Regions from separate parts of the Streptomyces sp. NPDC102451 genome, predicted to be linked through region 1. Evidence: riboswitches for the same ligand, from Rfam matches in the RefSeq annotation. Region 1 holds a riboswitch; the other holds the start of a gene.
What was found. Region 1 has a riboswitch for cyclic di-AMP ahead of ACIRD8_RS27225 (transglycosylase family protein). Riboswitches for the same ligand answer to the same signal wherever they lie in the genome.

Region 1 (8,004 bases):
ACGGGCGTATCGGCGATCAGGTCTACCCCTTGAGTGGACGCATCAAGAGTCTTTGCGGCGAGGTCTACACCGGCGCCGGACGCCGCGGCGAGGATGGGCGCGCAGGGGAGTGGAGGTGTACCGGCGGCCTACGGTGCCTCAGCTCACTGTCATCGGCCAGCTCCGTTCCGGGGTACTGGCGGTGGTGCGAACCGCAACTCCGTCTCTCTGATGTCGGCCGGATCGACAGCGCGGCGCCTGGGAGCTACCGCGCTGCGCCGATCGGGATCCGGACAGATTCCAGGATGCGGACACCCTGGATCTCGCTCGGAGTGACAATCAGCACCTGGGCTACGGTCACGGAATCCACTACTGCCTGGGGGCTCCACTGGCCCGGCTGGAGGGGCAGGTGGCCCTGGCGACCCTGTTGAGGCGCCTCCCTGACCTGCGGCTCGCTGCGGATCCTGCCGATTTGCGGTGGCGCGGTGGACTCATCATGCGTGGACTGCGCACGCTTCCTGTGGAGTTCGGTCCGGGGCATCCGGCCGAAAAAGGTGACAGCCTGTCAACTCTGTGACTTTCACGTGATCTCCGCTGCATCGACTTGTGACACACGTTCGAGTAGGGCTAGGTTCACCGTTCGACTCACCCGTCACATGTCAGTCACACGGAAGGCAATCCCATGGGCTCCGCGACCGGCAGACACCGCCGCCCTCGCCAGGCACCCGCCATCGTCGTCGCCGCAGGCGTCACCGGATCGGCCATTGCCATCCCGCTGCTCGGCGCCGGAGGCGCGCAAGCCGCTGACGCGTCGACCTGGGACCGGGTCGCCGAATGCGAGAGCGGCGGCATGTGGAGTGCCGACCTCGGCAACGGCTACTACGGCGGTCTGCAGTTCTCGCAGGACACATGGTCGGCGTACGGCGGCACGGCGTTCGCGCCCCGGGCCGACCTCGCCAGCCGCTCGCAGCAGATCTCGGTCGCGGAGAAGGTCCTGGACGACAAGGGACCGCAGGCGTGGCCGAGCTGCGCGGTGATCTCCGGTCTCGCCCTGGACGGGACGCTGCCGGGTATCGACCCGGGCGGCGAGCCCTCCGCGGAGCCCTCGGACACCGCGACGCCGTCCGAGACCCCCTCCGCCGAGCCCTCGGACACCGCGACCCCGTCCGGGACCCCCTCGTCCGAAGCGCCGGACCCGTCGGACGCCTCCGACGGCACGGCGGACAAGGGGGACGAGGACGGCGCGTCGCCGTCGGCCACCCCGTCCCCCGAGGCCTCCGGGAAGTCCGGCGCCTCGAAGGGCGACGGCGGGACGGCCGGCAAGCACCGCGGCACGCCCGCCCCCGAGGCGGGCGAGGGATCGGGCCCGGACGACGGGCGCGAGTCCGGCCGGCACGCCTCGCGCGGTGAATCCGAGGCGCGTCAGGGTGCGGAGGGGACGTACACCGTCCGCGAGGGCGACAACCTCTGGGCGATCGCCGACGCGCAGGATCTCCGCGGCGGCTGGCCCGCGCTCTACGAGGCCAACAAGGACGAGCTGGGCTCCGACCCGGACCTGATCCTTCCCGGCCAGAGCCTGGACCTCCTCGGCCTCGGGTCCGACGCGCAGGACGCGCCGTCGGAGACCGCCGCCGCCAACTGATCAAAAGCAGGAAAACACCCCGAAATCAGGGGTAGTTCAGAGGCCTATGTCCACTTATGCGTAAGTGAGACATGGGTCTCTTTGCTTGAACTGTTGCGGCCGGTCCGTCCGATCCGTCCATATTGGCTCCGACCTGCGTAAACGGATGTTCACCTTGGATCGGTTCGGGCTGATTGGTCGTTATGTCCATCTTTGAATGTGGGGGTTGCGTGTGTTTACGGTCGGAGCCGCTCGCACCGCGGGCACCTTCGACCGTCACGCCGAATCCTGCCGTCGGCCGAAGGGGACCGACGCGTAAAGCGCCGTAGGCAGGAGCGGGGGACCCAGGTAAGCGCCGGACCCGGCCGTCGGAAGACGGGCGGAGGTACGGCTAGGGGTGAAGTCGTCCGCGAGTGGGGGCGACCGGGCAACTCACAGGCCCGAACCCGACAGCTCACCTCGTAGGCGTCGGTGAGGAGAACCATGCTGCTTTCCAGCAAGGGCAAGCACCGTCGCCCGTCCAAGGCCGTCCGTGTCGCGACCCTGGCCGGTGTCACCGGTGCCGCCGTCGCCGTACCGCTGATGGGCGCGACCGGCGCCTCCGCCGCCTCCGTCGAGACCTGGGACGCCGTCGCCCAGTGCGAGTCCGGTGGCAACTGGTCCATCAACACCGGCAACGGTTACTACGGCGGCCTGCAGTTCTCGCAGTCCAGCTGGGCCGCCGCCGGCGGTACGCAGTACGCCGCGCGTGCCGACCTGGCCTCCAAGGACCAGCAGATAGCCGCCGCCGAGAAGCTCCTCGACCTGCAGGGCCCGGGTGCCTGGGCCTGCGCCGGGGCCGGCGGCCTGACGAACGACGGTGTGGACCCGGGTGTCGACACCGGCTCCTCGAAGAACGGCGACACGGCCCCGCAGGCCGCGCCGGAGCGCAAGGCCGAGCAGCCCACCACGCGCAGCGAGAAGCGCACGGCCGCCGAGAAGACCGTCACCACCCCGACCGGCGAGAAGGTCGAGAAGGGCGACGGCGAGTACAAGGTCAAGGCCGGCGACACCCTCAGTAAGATCGCCGACGCGAAGAAGGTCAAGGGCGGCTGGGCGAAGCTGTTCAAGCTGAACGACGACATCGTCGACGACGCCGACCTGATCTTCCCGGGTCAGCAGCTCCACCTGAAGTAGCCGGAAACGGCCCGGGGTCTTCCTCCTGCCCCGGAGACCCGGCCCGGCGCGCAGACCCCCCGCGCGCCGGGCCGGGGTCGTGTCCGGACCCCTGCGGCCGTCGCGCTCGGGGGCGGGGCGCGGGCCCGCCGTGGAGGTGAGTGTTCAACAGTTGTGGTTACCCGTCAGTAAATTTCTGGAGCTTTGCCCGGAATGCAGGTCCTTGGGTCCTTTTTCGTCCCAGGGGACGGGCGGACGGCCGACGGAGCGTGCCGAGCCGGTTAGGCTCGTGGCGCAAGGCCACAGTGACCCTGCACAACCAGTGTCAGATCCCAGAAGGAGATGCCTCGTGCCGTCCATCGACGTCGTCGTAGCCAGGGAAATCCTCGACTCCCGGGGCAACCCCACGGTCGAGGTCGAGGTTGGCCTCGACGACGGCAGCACGGGACGTGCTGCTGTTCCGTCCGGCGCCTCCACCGGTGCGTTCGAGGCCATTGAGCTTCGCGACGGGGACCCCAACCGTTACCAGGGCAAGGGCGTCGAGAAGGCCGTCCTCGCCGTGATCGAGCAGATCGGCCCGGAGCTCGTCGGTTACGACGCCACCGAGCAGCGCCTCATCGACCAGGCGATGTTCGACCTGGACGCCACCGAGAACAAGGGCTCCCTCGGCGCCAACGCCATCCTCGGCGTCTCGCTGGCCGTGGCGCACGCCGCGTCCGAGGCGTCCGACCTCCCGCTGTTCCGCTACCTCGGCGGCCCGAACGCGCACCTGCTGCCCGTTCCGATGATGAACATCCTGAACGGCGGCTCGCACGCCGACTCCAACGTGGACATCCAGGAGTTCATGATCGCGCCGATCGGCGCCGAGTCCTTCTCCGAGGCCCTTCGCTGGGGCGCGGAGATCTACCACACGCTGAAGAAGGTCCTGAAGACCAAGGGCCTGTCCACCGGCCTCGGTGACGAGGGCGGCTTCGCCCCCAACCTGGAGTCCAACCGCGCCGCCCTCGACCTCATCCTGGAGGCCGTCAAGGAGGCCGGTTACGTCCCGGGCCGCGACATCGCGCTCGCGCTCGACGTCGCCGCGTCCGAGTTCTACAAGGACGGCGTCTACGAGTTCGAGGGCAAGTCCCGCTCGGCCGCCGAGATGACCGAGTACTACGAGGAGCTCGTCTCCGCGTACCCGCTGGTCTCCATCGAGGACCCGCTGTACGAGGACGACTGGGCGGGCTGGAAGGTCATCACCGACAAGCTCGGCTCCAAGGTGCAGATCGTCGGTGACGACCTGTTCGTCACCAACCCGGAGCGCCTCGCCCGTGGCATCGAGGAGGGCTCGGCCAACGCCCTGCTCGTCAAGGTGAACCAGATCGGTTCGCTGACCGAGACCCTGGACGCCGTCGAGCTGGCCCAGCGCAACGGCTTCAAGTGCATGATGTCCCACCGCTCCGGTGAGACCGAGGACGTCACCATCGCCGACCTCGCCGTCGCGGTGAACTGCGGCCAGATCAAGACCGGCGCCCCGGCCCGCTCGGACCGCGTCGCCAAGTACAACCAGCTGCTGCGCATCGAGGAGATCCTCGACGACGCCGCGGTGTACGCCGGTCGTTCGGCGTTCCCGCGGTTCCGCTTCGAGGGCTGACAGCCCGAGTCCGGAGCACCAGCCTCCGTCCGTCCCCGCATCCGGTCCCGTACCGTGTGCGGGGACGGACGTGCGTAACGGGGAGGCGTGAGACATGGCCGGGAAGGACCGCGACCGGTTCTCCACCGCGACCAGGCTGCGGCTGCTCGGCGAGCAGACGGCGGCCCGCGTCTACCGGTCCCAGAACCGCCGCCAGGCCCGCCGTTCACGGCTCACCGGGCGGGCCGCGTTCCTGGCGCTGATCGTCTGCTCCCTGGTGGTCGCGCTCGCGTACCCCATGCGGCAGTACATCTCCCAGCGCGACCAGATCGCCGATCAGGAGAGGCTCTCCCGGGAGGCCCACCAGCGGACCGAGGAGCTGCGCGACGAGAAGGCGCGGCTCAAGGACGACGCGTACATCCGGCGTCTCGCGCGTCAGCACCTGCACTACGTGCTGCCCGGCGAGACCGGTTATACGGTGGTCGACCCGGACGCGGCCGAGGAGCGCGGGGGCGAGCCGGGGGCGACGGGGCGGCCCTGGCACTCGAACCTCTGGGACGGCGTCGACAGCGCGGACCGCGAGTGACCCCGGGTACGCGCCGCACCCTCTCCCCGTACCGATTCATACAGTCCGACCGATGACATTCAAGGCAGGCATGGACACGCCCCCTCCGCAGACCGAATCCACCGCGCCCACCGCTGCGGACATCGCCGCGTTCGAGCTCCAGCTCGGCCGGCCGCCGCGCGGGCTGCGCGCCATCGCGCACCGCTGCCCGTGCGGCAACCCGGACGTGGTCGAGACCCAGCCCCGTCTGGAGGACGGCACGCCGTTCCCGACGACGTACTACCTGACCTGCCCGCGTGCCGCGTCCGCGATCGGCACGCTGGAGGCCAATGGGGTCATGAAGGAGATGACCGAGCGGCTCACGACGGACCCGGAGCTGGCCGCGGCCTACCGTGCCGCGCACGAGGACTACCTCGCGCGCCGTGACGCCATCGAGGTCCTGGAGGGTTTCCCGAGTGCGGGCGGCATGCCGGACCGGGTGAAGTGCCTGCACGTCCTGGTCGGCCACTCGCTGGCGGCGGGCCCCGGGGTGAACCCGCTGGGCGACGAGGCGATCGCGATGCTGCCGGAGTGGTGGGCGAAGGGCCCGTGCGTCACCCCGTGCGGCGCCGAAGAGGCCTGACCTCCCGGAGCCCCCGTAACCACGACCACAGGAGCCCCTCATGACCCGCGTTGCCGCCATCGACTGCGGTACCAACTCCATCCGTCTGCTCGTCGCGGACGTGGATCCCGCGACCGGGGAGTTCACGGAGCTCGACCGGCGGATGGAGATCGTCCGGCTCGGCCAGGGTGTCGACCGGACGGGCCGGCTGGCCCCCGAGGCGATCGAGCGCACCTTCGAGGCCTGCCGCGAGTACGCGGCCGCGGTCAAGGAGCTCGGCGCCGAGCGGATCCGCTTCGTCGCCACGTCCGCCTCGCGCGACGCGGAGAACAGCGACACGTTCGTACGCGGGGTGCTGGAGATCCTGGGCGTCGAGCCCGAGGTGGTCACCGGTGACCAGGAGGCGCAGCTCTCCTTCGACGGTGCCACCAAGGAGCTGGTGGGCGGCGACCACCTGGAGAAGCCGTACCTCGTCGTGGACATCGGCGGCGGTTCCACCGAGTTCGTCGTCGGCGACGACCGGGTGCGCGCGGCCCGGTCCGTGGACATCGGCTGCGTGCGCCTGACCGAGCGTCACCTCGTCGTGGACGGGGCCGTGGTGGACCCGCCCACGCCCGCCGCGGTCGCCGCGATCCGCGCGGACATCGGCGCCGCCCTGGATCTGGCCGAGGAGACCGTGCCGATCTCCTCGGCGGCGACGCTCGTCGGCCTGGCCGGGACGGTCACCACCGTCGCCGCGATAGCGCTCGGGCTGACGGAGTACGACTCCGAGGCGATCCACCACTCCCGGGTCTCCGTCGAGCGGGTGCGGGAGATCACCGAGCGGCTGCTCGCCTCGACGCACGAGGAGCGCGCGGCGATCCCCGCGATGCACCCGGGCCGGGTCGATGTGATCCCCTCGGGTGCGCTCGTCCTGCTCGCGCTGATGGAGCGGACCGGTGCCCGTGAGGTCGTCGTCAGCGAGCACGACATCCTTGACGGGATCGCCTGGTCGGCCGCTTGATCACAGCGCCGGGGCGGGTGCGGTGAGATGCCGCTCATACGCATTCCGGCCTGCACCTTTGAGCTGGTGGAGCCCTCTCCGGACGTGTCCGGGGAGGGCTTTCGCGAGGTGCTCCGACGAACTTCGTGAACTTCTTCACAAGGAATTCGGCCCCACTGGGCGAAGTTCTGCCCCGGGAGGGCAGTCGGGGCCGCCCGGAGGTGTCCGTGGGGGTGCTGCGGGGTCGTTTCGGGGGTGTGGCGGCGGCGTGTCCCGGGCAGGTGGTTCATCGTGTCCGGGGGCTCAAGGGCCAGCTCACAAGCGGTGAACAACGTTCGCCGGAACGTCGTGGTTCCCCACCCGCACCATGACCTGGGTCACGTGGGCGGCGAAGTGTAGCAGAGGGTTGGCCATACCTTGTGAAGGGGCTCACGAGCATGCCCCCCGAGGGGGGTGGATACTCGATGGCATGAGCACCACGGAGCGTCCCAGGATCCTCGTTGTAGGCGGTGGGTACGTAGGCCTGTACGCAGCTCGTCGCATTCTGAAGAAGATGCGGTATGGAGAGGCGACCGTCACGGTCGTCGACCCGCGCTCGTACATGACGTACCAGCCCTTCCTCCCCGAAGCTGCTGCCGGCAGCATCTCGCCTCGGCATGTCGTCGTCCCGCTGCGACGCGTGCTGCCCAAGGCAGAGGTTCTCACCGGCCGTGTCACGACCATCGATCAGGACCGCAAGGTCGCCACGGTCGCGCCGCTCGTCGGCGAGGCCTACGAGCTGCCCTTCGACTACCTGGTCATCGCGATGGGCGCGGTCTCCCGTACCTTCCCGATCCCCGGCCTCGCCGAGCAGGGCATCGGCATGAAGGGCATCGAGGAGTCCATCGGTCTGCGCAACCACGTCCTCGAGCAGCTGGACAAGGCCGACTCGACGACCGATGAGGACGTCCGCCGCAAGGCGCTGACGTTCGTCTTCGTGGGCGGCGGCTTCGCCGGTGCGGAGACCATCGGCGAGGTCGAGGACATGGCGCGCGACGCGGCGAAGTACTACACGAGCGTGAAGCGCGAGGACATGCGCTTCATCCTGGTCGACGCCGCCGACAAGATCCTTCCCGAGGTCGGCCCGAAGCTGGGCGCGTACGGCAAGGAGCACCTGGAGAGCCGTGGTGTCGAGGTCTACCTCTCGACCTCCATGGACTCCTGCGTCGACGGCCACGTCGTCCTGAAGAACGGCCTCGAGGTCGACTCCAGCACGATCGTGTGGACCGCCGGTGTGAAGCCGAACCCGGCGCTGGCCCGCTTCGGTCTGCCGCTCGGCCCGCGTGGTCACGTGGACACCTCCGAGAAGCTCCAGGTGCAGGGCACCGACTACATCTGGGCCGCGGGCGACAACGCCCAGGTGCCGGACATGGTCGGCCGCCGCGCCGGCAACCCGAACGCCTGGTGCCCGCCGAACGCCCAGCACGCGCTGCGTCAGGCCAAGGTC
Region 2 (8,004 bases), on a different contig from region 1:
CGGGCTCCGTGGAGCCGTCGCCCGGTGCCCCGTCGGGGTGTACGTGCAGATAGGCGAGGTCGCCGGCGCGCAGGGCCACGAGGTGTCCGTACGCGCCCAGATAGGGCTGCAGGTCGGTGACGGGCCGGCCGTCCTTCCGCACGGTGAACATGAGGCGCTCCGGCACGTCGGGACGCAGCGTGCCGTTCAGGGTGACCGTGTACCCGTCGACCTCGGCCGTCCGGGCCGGCTTCGGGAGCTCCGCGGCCTTGTACGGCCCCGACACGGCCAGATCGGCGCCCAGGGTCAGGTCCGGCGCGTTCCTGCCGGCGGGCGTGAAATCGGCGAAGACCCGGTAGTCACCCGCCGCGGGCAGCTCGACGGGGACGCTCCACGTGCCGTCGGCCGCCCGGACGGGATGCAGATGGCGGTAGGTGGCCAGGTCGTGTGAGGCGAGGATCAGATGCAGCTCCTTGTCGTGCTCGCGCTGGAAGGCGGTGACCGGCCGGCCCGCCCGGTCGAGGACGGCGAAGCGCAGTTCGCTCCGCTGCTCCGCCTTCACGCGCGGGGTCCTGAGGTCGAGGGTGTAGCCGTCCTCGGAGATCTGGAGCCCCCCGGCCGGAGATGCGGTGCGGCCGTCCTCGGCGTGCGGCGCGGAACTCTCCGTGTGCCCCGAGCGCTCCGTGCTCCCGGTCCCGGGGTCGGCGATGGCTCCGATGCCGTAGGCGGCGCCGAAGGACGCCGCGAGTGCGGCGGTGAACGCGGTGATCTTCGCGGCGGGGTTCATGACTGCTCCTGTTGATTCCTGCGGGGAGGCTCGCGACGGTCCGACACCTTCCAACGTATACCCTGCGGGGGTATATGCAAGGGAGAGGGTGGAGGCTTGAAATGTATACGGGTGGGGGGTATACCTGGATCAAGAGATAGATACCCGTGAGGGGTATACTGGGTCCCGTTCGGACGAGGAGCAGGCAATGACGCCAACCACCCCCGGCGCCGCCCGGGTCGAGCTCGCCATCGGCGGCATGACCTGCGCGTCGTGCGCGGCGCGGATCGAGAAGAAGCTCAACCGCATGGAGGGGGTCGAGGCCACCGTCAACTACGCCACGGAGAAGGCCAGGGTCGCTTTCGCTGAGGACATCTCGGTCGACGACCTGATCGCCACGGTCGAGGCCACTGGCTACACGGCCCGGCCGCCCGCCCCGCCCCTGCCGGAGCCCGCCGGGACCGGGACGCCCGACGGCGGCCGGAGCGAGGGTGAGGACGAGCGTGCCGACGGCGAGCTGCGGTCCCTGCGCCAGCGCCTCGTCACCGCGGCCCTGCTCGCCGCGCCGGTCGTCGCGATGGCGATGATCCCGGCCCTCCAGTTCGAGTACTGGCAGTGGCTCTCCCTCACGCTGGCCGCCCCGGTCGTCACGTACGCGGCCTGGCCGTTCCACCGTGCCGCCTGGACCAACGCCCGGCACGGCGCGGCCACGATGGACACCCTGATCTCGGTCGGCACGTCCGCCGCGTTCCTCTGGTCGCTGTGGGCGCTCTTCTTCGGGACGGCGGGGATGCCGGGCATGACGCATCCCTTCGAGTTCACGATCAGCCGGGGCGACGGGGCGGGGAACATCTACCTGGAGGCCGCCGCCGGAGTCACGGCCTTCATCCTGGCCGGCCGGTACTTCGAGGTCCGTTCCAAGCGCAAGGCCGGCGCGGCCCTCAAGGCGCTCATGGAGCTGGGCGCCAAGGAGGTCACCGTGGTGCGCGAGGGCCGTGAGGTCACCCTGCCCACGTCAGGTCTGCGCGTGGGGGACCGCTTCCTGGTCCGCCCCGGCGAGAAGATCGCCACGGACGGGACCGTGATCGAGGGCTCCTCCGCCGTCGACGTCTCGATGCTCACCGGCGAGTCCGTGCCCGTCGAGGTCTCCGCCGGGGACTCCGTCACCGGGGCGACCCTCAACGCCGGCGGCCGCCTGGTCGTCGAGGCCACCAGGGTCGGCGCCGACACCCAGCTGGCCCGGATGGCCGCGCTCGTGGAAGAGGCCCAGAGCGGCAAGGCCGCCGTCCAGCGCCTGGCCGACAGGATCTCCGCGGTGTTCGTCCCGGTCGTCATCGGCCTGGCGCTCGCCACACTCGGCTTCTGGCTCGGTTCGGGCGCCGGACTCACCGCGGCCTTCACCGCCGCCGTCGCCGTACTGATCATCGCCTGCCCCTGCGCGCTGGGGCTGGCCACGCCCACCGCCCTGCTGGTCGGCACCGGACGCGGGGCCCAGCTCGGCATCCTGATCAAGGGTCCTGAGGTCCTGGAGAACACCCGCAGGGCCGACACGATCCTCCTCGACAAGACGGGCACCGTCACCACGGGCCGGATGACCCTGCTGAAGGTCCACGCCTCCGGGACCACGGATGAGGCCGAAGTGCTGAGGCTGGCAGGCGCGTTGGAGCACTCCTCCGAACACCCGATCGCCCGGGCCGTGGCCGAGGGGGCCGCCGCGAAGGTGGGCGCGCTGCCCGCGCCCGAGGACTTCGCCAACGTCCCCGGGCTCGGTGTCCAGGGCATCGTCGAGGGCCACGCGGTGCTCGTCGGCCGCGAGAAGCTGCTGGCCGAGTGGGCCATCGGGCTCCCCGACGAGCTCAGGGAGGCGAAGGACCTGGCCGAGAGGAGCGGGCGCACCGTGATCGCGGTCGCCTGGGACGGCGAGGCACGCGCGGTCCTGGAGGTCGCCGACGCGGTCAAGGAGACCAGCGCCGAAGCGGTCCGGCGGCTGCGTGCCCTCGGACTGACGCCCGTCCTGCTGACCGGCGACAACAAGGCGGTCGCCGAGTCCGTCGCGGCCGAGGTCGGCATCGACCAGGTCATCGCCGAGGTCATGCCGCAGGACAAGGCCGAGGTCGTCAGGAAGCTCCAGGCGGAGGGGCGCACCGTCGCCATGGTCGGCGACGGGGTCAACGACGCCGCGGCGCTCGCCCAGGCCGACCTGGGACTGTCCATGGGGACGGGCACGGACGCCGCGATCGAGGCCGGTGACCTGACGCTCGTACGGGGGGACCTGAGGGTGGCCGCCGACGCGATCCGCCTCTCCCGCAGGACGCTGGGCACGATCCGCTCGAACCTCTTCTGGGCCTTCGCCTACAACGTGGCGGCCCTCCCGCTCGCCGCGGCAGGCCTGCTCAACCCCATGATCGCGGGAGCGGCGATGGCCTTCTCGTCGGTCTTCGTCGTCGGCAACAGCCTCCGTCTGCGCGGTTTCCGGGCCGTCGAGTGAGCCTGCGCGCCTGCCGGGGAGCCCGGGTTCCCCGGCAGGGCGAGGGCTCCGGTGAGCGGGTAGGTTCGGTGGCGTGGCCACTCTGCTGATCGTGCATCACACGCCCTCGCCCAACTGCCAGGCGCTGTTCGAAGCGGTGCTCTCCGGCGCGACGACGGAGGACATCGAAGGCGTACGGGTCGTGCGGCGGGCAGCCCTCTCCGCCACGGCGTCCGACGTACTGGCGGCCGACGGCTATCTGCTCGGCACACCGGCGAACCTCGGATACATGTCCGGCGCCCTGAAGCACTTCTTCGACCAGGTCTACTACCCGTGCCTGGACGGGACGAAGGGCCGGCCCTTCGGCTACTACGTGCACGGCGGCAACGACGTCACCGGCGCCGTACGGGGCATCGAGACGATCACGACGGGCCTCGGATGGCGCCGTGCGGCCGACGCCGTGACCGTCACCGGTGAGCCGGGCAAGGCGGATACCGAGGCGTGCTGGGAGCTGGGGGCGACCCTCGCCGCCGGACTGATGGAGTGACGACCCGCCAGGCAGCCGGAACGAGGCGCGCCCGGCAGCCCCGGCACCGCCCGCACGGCAGCCCCGGCACGGCGCGCCCGGATGCCCGGCGGTGGGTGCCGCGTCAGGCGCGGTCGATGTGCACGCTGGTCGACTTCACGCGGGCCGTGGCCTGCATGCCGACCTCCAGCCCCAGCTCCTCCACGGCTTCCCGGGTCAGGAGCGAGACGAGGCGGTGCGGGCCGGCCTGGATGTCGACCTGGGCCGCTACGTCACCGAGCTTCACCGCGGTGACGATGCCCGGGAAGGCGTTGCGCGCCGAGGTGTAGGAGACCTCCTCGTCGCCGGGCCCGCTCTGGCCCACCTCGATCGAGAACGCCGCCAGATCGCGGCCGTCGATGAGGCGGCGTCCGCCCTCGTCGCGATGGGTCGCGACCCGGCCGGCGTCCGCCCAGCGCCGGGCGGTGTCAGGGCTGACTCCGAGGAGGCGCGCGGCCTGCCCGATGGTGTAGGTCTGCATGCGTCCCATGCTAGAGGCTGCTCTTGCATATGCAAGGTTTACTCGCAGAATTCCTCGCATGTGCGAACCCCTGGAGGGGTGGCGGCGTTCCACTCCGGGATGAGGCCGATCCCCGGCCGGACGCGGAACGCACGGCGGCCGCCCTGGTCGCCGCCGTGCGGGGCGGCGACCGTCCTGATGTCCTCCTGGTCCGCTCAGCGCGGCCTCCAGGTGAGCTTGCCGCCTCCCACCCATCGGATGACGGCCGGGTCGTCGAGGTCGTGGACCCGAATGCCGGCCGCCGCGGCGGCGATCAGGACGTCCGTCATGTCGGTCGCGCCTCCGATCACCGCTCCGTCGATCTCCACGATGCGGAAGGGCGGGTCCCCGGGCTGAACGGGCAGGACGGTGATCCGGGGGGCCGAGGCGTGAGGGCTTTCAGTCATGGGCGGATCGGTTCCACGCGGATGCCCTCGGTATGCCAGGCGGCATGATCTGTGAGTCGTATGCCCGGTTTGCGGTGCTTTTATTAAATTAATCCCGTAATCCATAAAAGGCCATTTCATGTGACCTGGGGCCTTCGCTCGGGAGCAAATCGCCCGAATCGGACTCCGTGACCAGCGTCACCTTATGCGCCCCAGACGCGGGGGTGCGGCAGTCGGTTCCCTTCTGTGCCAAGAGGAGTGGCGGGCGCGATGTGGGGTGGATTACATGAATTCCAAAGAATTGATCTTGCGAATGAATTGTGATCAACGAACCAGGCTTGTTCCTTTCCCTATTTCTCGCCTACGGTCACCATCACTCCGGGCGGAACGCCGAATCCTGCCGCCGTCCGGTGACCTCACCGACCAGTTCTCGTACGGCAGGAGCGGGGGACCCAAGTAAGCGCCGATCCGGTTTCCGGAGCGGCTCGGGGTGAAGTCGCATTCGCATGCGGCCGGGCATCTCCAGCCCGAACCCGACAGCTCACTTCGCAGGCGACGGAGAGGAATTCAGCATGCCCGAGAATGGTAAGCACCGTCGTTTCAGGACCAGTTCGCTGACCCGCGGCATCATCGCCGTGAGCACGGGCGGAGCCGCCCTGGCCCTCCCCGTGATCGGCGCCACCAGTGCCTTCGCCGCCCCGGCCCAGCCGGTCGCCGTCGAAAAGGCCGCAACGTCGACTGCCGTGCCCGGCAAGGGAATTGCCGCGCAGAAGTCGAAGTCCGCCACGTATTCCGTGGTCGTGGGTGACACCCTCGCGAAGATCGCGCGGGAGCATTCCGTGAGCGGTGGCTGGAAGGCGCTGTACGAGGGCAACGAGAAGGTCGTCGGTGGAAACCCCGACCTGATTCACCCCGGTCTCAAGCTGACCCTTGGCGGCAAGGCCGAGAACAAGTCCGCGGACAAGGCCGAATCCAAGGCCTCCTCCGACCGTGCCGAGCAGAGCGCCGACCGCGCCGACCGCTCGGAGCGCACGAGCACCACCGTCGCCGCTGAGGGTGCGCCCGCCGCCGAAGCCGCTCCCGCGGCCGAGCCGGTCTCGTACACGAACGACCTCGACGGCTGGATCAAGGAGTCGCTCGCCGTCATGGCCGAGCACGGCATCCCCGGCAGCTACGAGGGCATCCACCGCAACATCATCCGCGAGTCCGCGGGTGACCCGCAGGCCATCAACAACTGGGACATCAACGCGATCAACGGCGTCCCGTCGAAGGGCCTCCTGCAGGTCATCGACCCGACCTTCCAGGCCTACCACGTGCCCGGTACGTCGATGGACAGCTACGACCCGGTCGCCAACATCACGGCCGCGTGCAACTACGCCGCGGACAAGTACGGCTCCATCGACAATGTCTTCGGCGCCTACTGAGTCCTGCCGAGGCGGGACCACTGACACACGGGTGTGTGTGACAGAGGGACAGAAGTGACGGGTGGTGCGGGTTCGGCGGAACCCGCACCACCCGTCGTCCGTTTTCCGGAGCCACCCGTGTCCTGGGTCCCCATGTCCGGAGCCACCCGTGTCCGGAGGCCCCGGACCGCGCTGTCACGGCCGCCGACAGGCGGGGCGGAGACCGGTTGACTGGTCTCGTACAGGTTCGTCGTCCATACTGCCCGCCGTGGAGCAGCGCATAGATTCGAACACCAAGCCCGAGTTCGCCGCGGGGACAGACCCGGCGTACATCCCCGGCCTGACGGCCCCTGCCCCCGCGCGGACGGAGGCGGAGGAGGCGGCGCCCCAGGGGTCCCTGGAGCCACAGGAGCCCGAGGTGGCCGATGCGGTCCCGGAGGCCGACGTCACGGACGCGCCCGCCGAGGAGGCGGCCGAGGGGCCCGTGGACGGTTCCACGGCGGCCGGGGGCGACGACACGGCCCCGGACGACGGAGCGGCCCCCGGAGCCGTGGGCGGGAGCGCCGACGCCGAGGACGGCCCCGTCTTCGAGGTCAGCGACCGGCGCGGGTCCATCAGGGTGGACGCCGAGGGCGTCCGCTTCACGCTCGACGACCAGGAGGCCGAGTTCGACTGGTCCGAGATCGGCGCGGTCGAGGTCAGGACCGGCCGCTTCGGCCGCCGGTTCACCGTGACCGTCCACCTGTCGAGCCGCCGGTGGTTCAACGCCGAGGTCGAGGCAGGGGCCCGCAGCGACCTCAAGACGTGGACCGCGGAGCTCGACGAGGCGCTGGACGCCCACTTCGAAGAGGCCTGACCTCACGGTCGCCGCCGCGCACCGGGCCGTCCGCCGGCCCGGTGCGCGGCATGCCGTGACGGCGTCAGGCCCCGGCGGCCGTACCGAGCACCACCGACCGCGTCAGATGGCGCGGCTGGTCGGGATCGAGGCCACGGGCCGCCGCGCGGGCGATCGCCAGCCGCTGGACCCGCACCAGGTCGGCCAGCGGGTCCAGTCCGCTCTCCACCCAGCGCGCCCCGGTCGCCTGCACCTGCTCCCGCAGCCCTTCCGGAGCGGTGCCGAACATCCAGGTCGCCGTTCCGGCCGTGGCGATGCTGATGGGGCCGTGGCGGTACTCCATCGCCGGATAGGACTCCGTCCAGGACAGGGACGCCTCCTTCATCTTCAGCGCCGCCTCGTTGGCGAGCCCGACCGTCCAGCCGCGCCCCAGGAAGCTGAACTGGGTGCAGTCCAGGAGCCCCTCCGGCAGCGGCTCCGCCAGTGCGGTCTCCGCGTCCCGGACGACGTCCTCGGTGTGCAGCCCGAGATGGGCGCGGAACAGGGTCAGCGCGGTGGTCGCGAACCTCGTCTGGACCACTGACCGTTCGTCGGCGAAGTCGAGGACGACCACGTCGTCGGCCGCGGCCATCACCGGGGTCCGCGGGTCTGCGGTCACGGCGACGGTCCGGGTGGAGCCCCGCAGCCCGGACAGCAGGCCGAGCACCTCCGTCGTCGTGCCCGACCGCGTCAGCGCGACGACCCGGTCGTACGCGCGCCCGACGGGGAACTCCGAGGCGGCGTACGCGTCCGACTCGCCCTGGCCGGAGTCCTCGCGGAGCGAGGCGTACGCCTGTGCCATGTAGTACGACGTTCCGCAGCCGACGACGGCGATGCGCTCACCGGCGGCGGGCAGGGCCGTCCTCCGGTCGGCAGCCACTTCCTCGGCGCGGCGCCAGCACTCCGGCTGGCCGGCTGTCTCGGTCTCGACATGCGACATGTCCGCACTCCGCTTCCGCTGCTGCTCGCATCTGGTGGGGCGGGGCTGGATGGAACCGACGCCCGCGTGTTCAATTCTGCATGTTAGCCGGGTCAATCGAGCAAGAACAAGCAAAGTGTTTACGT

Region 2: linked by a shared signal. The riboswitch ahead of ACIRD8_RS28925 (transglycosylase SLT domain-containing protein) and the one ahead of ACIRD8_RS27225 (transglycosylase family protein) in region 1 are both predicted to bind cyclic di-AMP.

The regions. Positions count from the first base shown of each region.
Region 1 is NZ_JBIWKD010000014.1:110,954-118,957, reverse strand. Features, by position in the region: partial or broken gene ACIRD8_RS27235 (cytochrome P450) at 257-556, shown strand; gene ACIRD8_RS27230 (transglycosylase family protein) at 662-1,621, shown strand; cyclic di-AMP (ydaO/yuaA leader) riboswitch at 1,912-2,083, shown strand; gene ACIRD8_RS27225 (transglycosylase family protein) at 2,084-2,776, shown strand; gene eno (phosphopyruvate hydratase) at 3,105-4,391, shown strand; gene ACIRD8_RS27215 (septum formation initiator family protein) at 4,486-4,956, shown strand; gene ACIRD8_RS27210 (DUF501 domain-containing protein) at 5,027-5,557, shown strand; gene ACIRD8_RS27205 (exopolyphosphatase) at 5,598-6,539, shown strand; gene ACIRD8_RS27200 (NAD(P)/FAD-dependent oxidoreductase) at 6,988-8,004, shown strand, end outside.
Region 2 is NZ_JBIWKD010000016.1:65,784-73,787, forward strand. Features, by position in the region: gene ACIRD8_RS28900 (hypothetical protein) at 1-766, opposite strand, end outside; gene ACIRD8_RS28905 (heavy metal translocating P-type ATPase) at 954-3,233, shown strand; gene ACIRD8_RS28910 (flavodoxin family protein) at 3,307-3,759, shown strand; gene ACIRD8_RS28915 (molybdopterin-binding protein) at 3,863-4,258, opposite strand; gene ACIRD8_RS28920 (hypothetical protein) at 4,453-4,683, opposite strand; cyclic di-AMP (ydaO/yuaA leader) riboswitch at 5,041-5,230, shown strand; gene ACIRD8_RS28925 (transglycosylase SLT domain-containing protein) at 5,235-6,086, shown strand; gene ACIRD8_RS28930 (hypothetical protein) at 6,334-6,921, shown strand; gene ACIRD8_RS28935 (SIS domain-containing protein) at 6,986-7,879, opposite strand.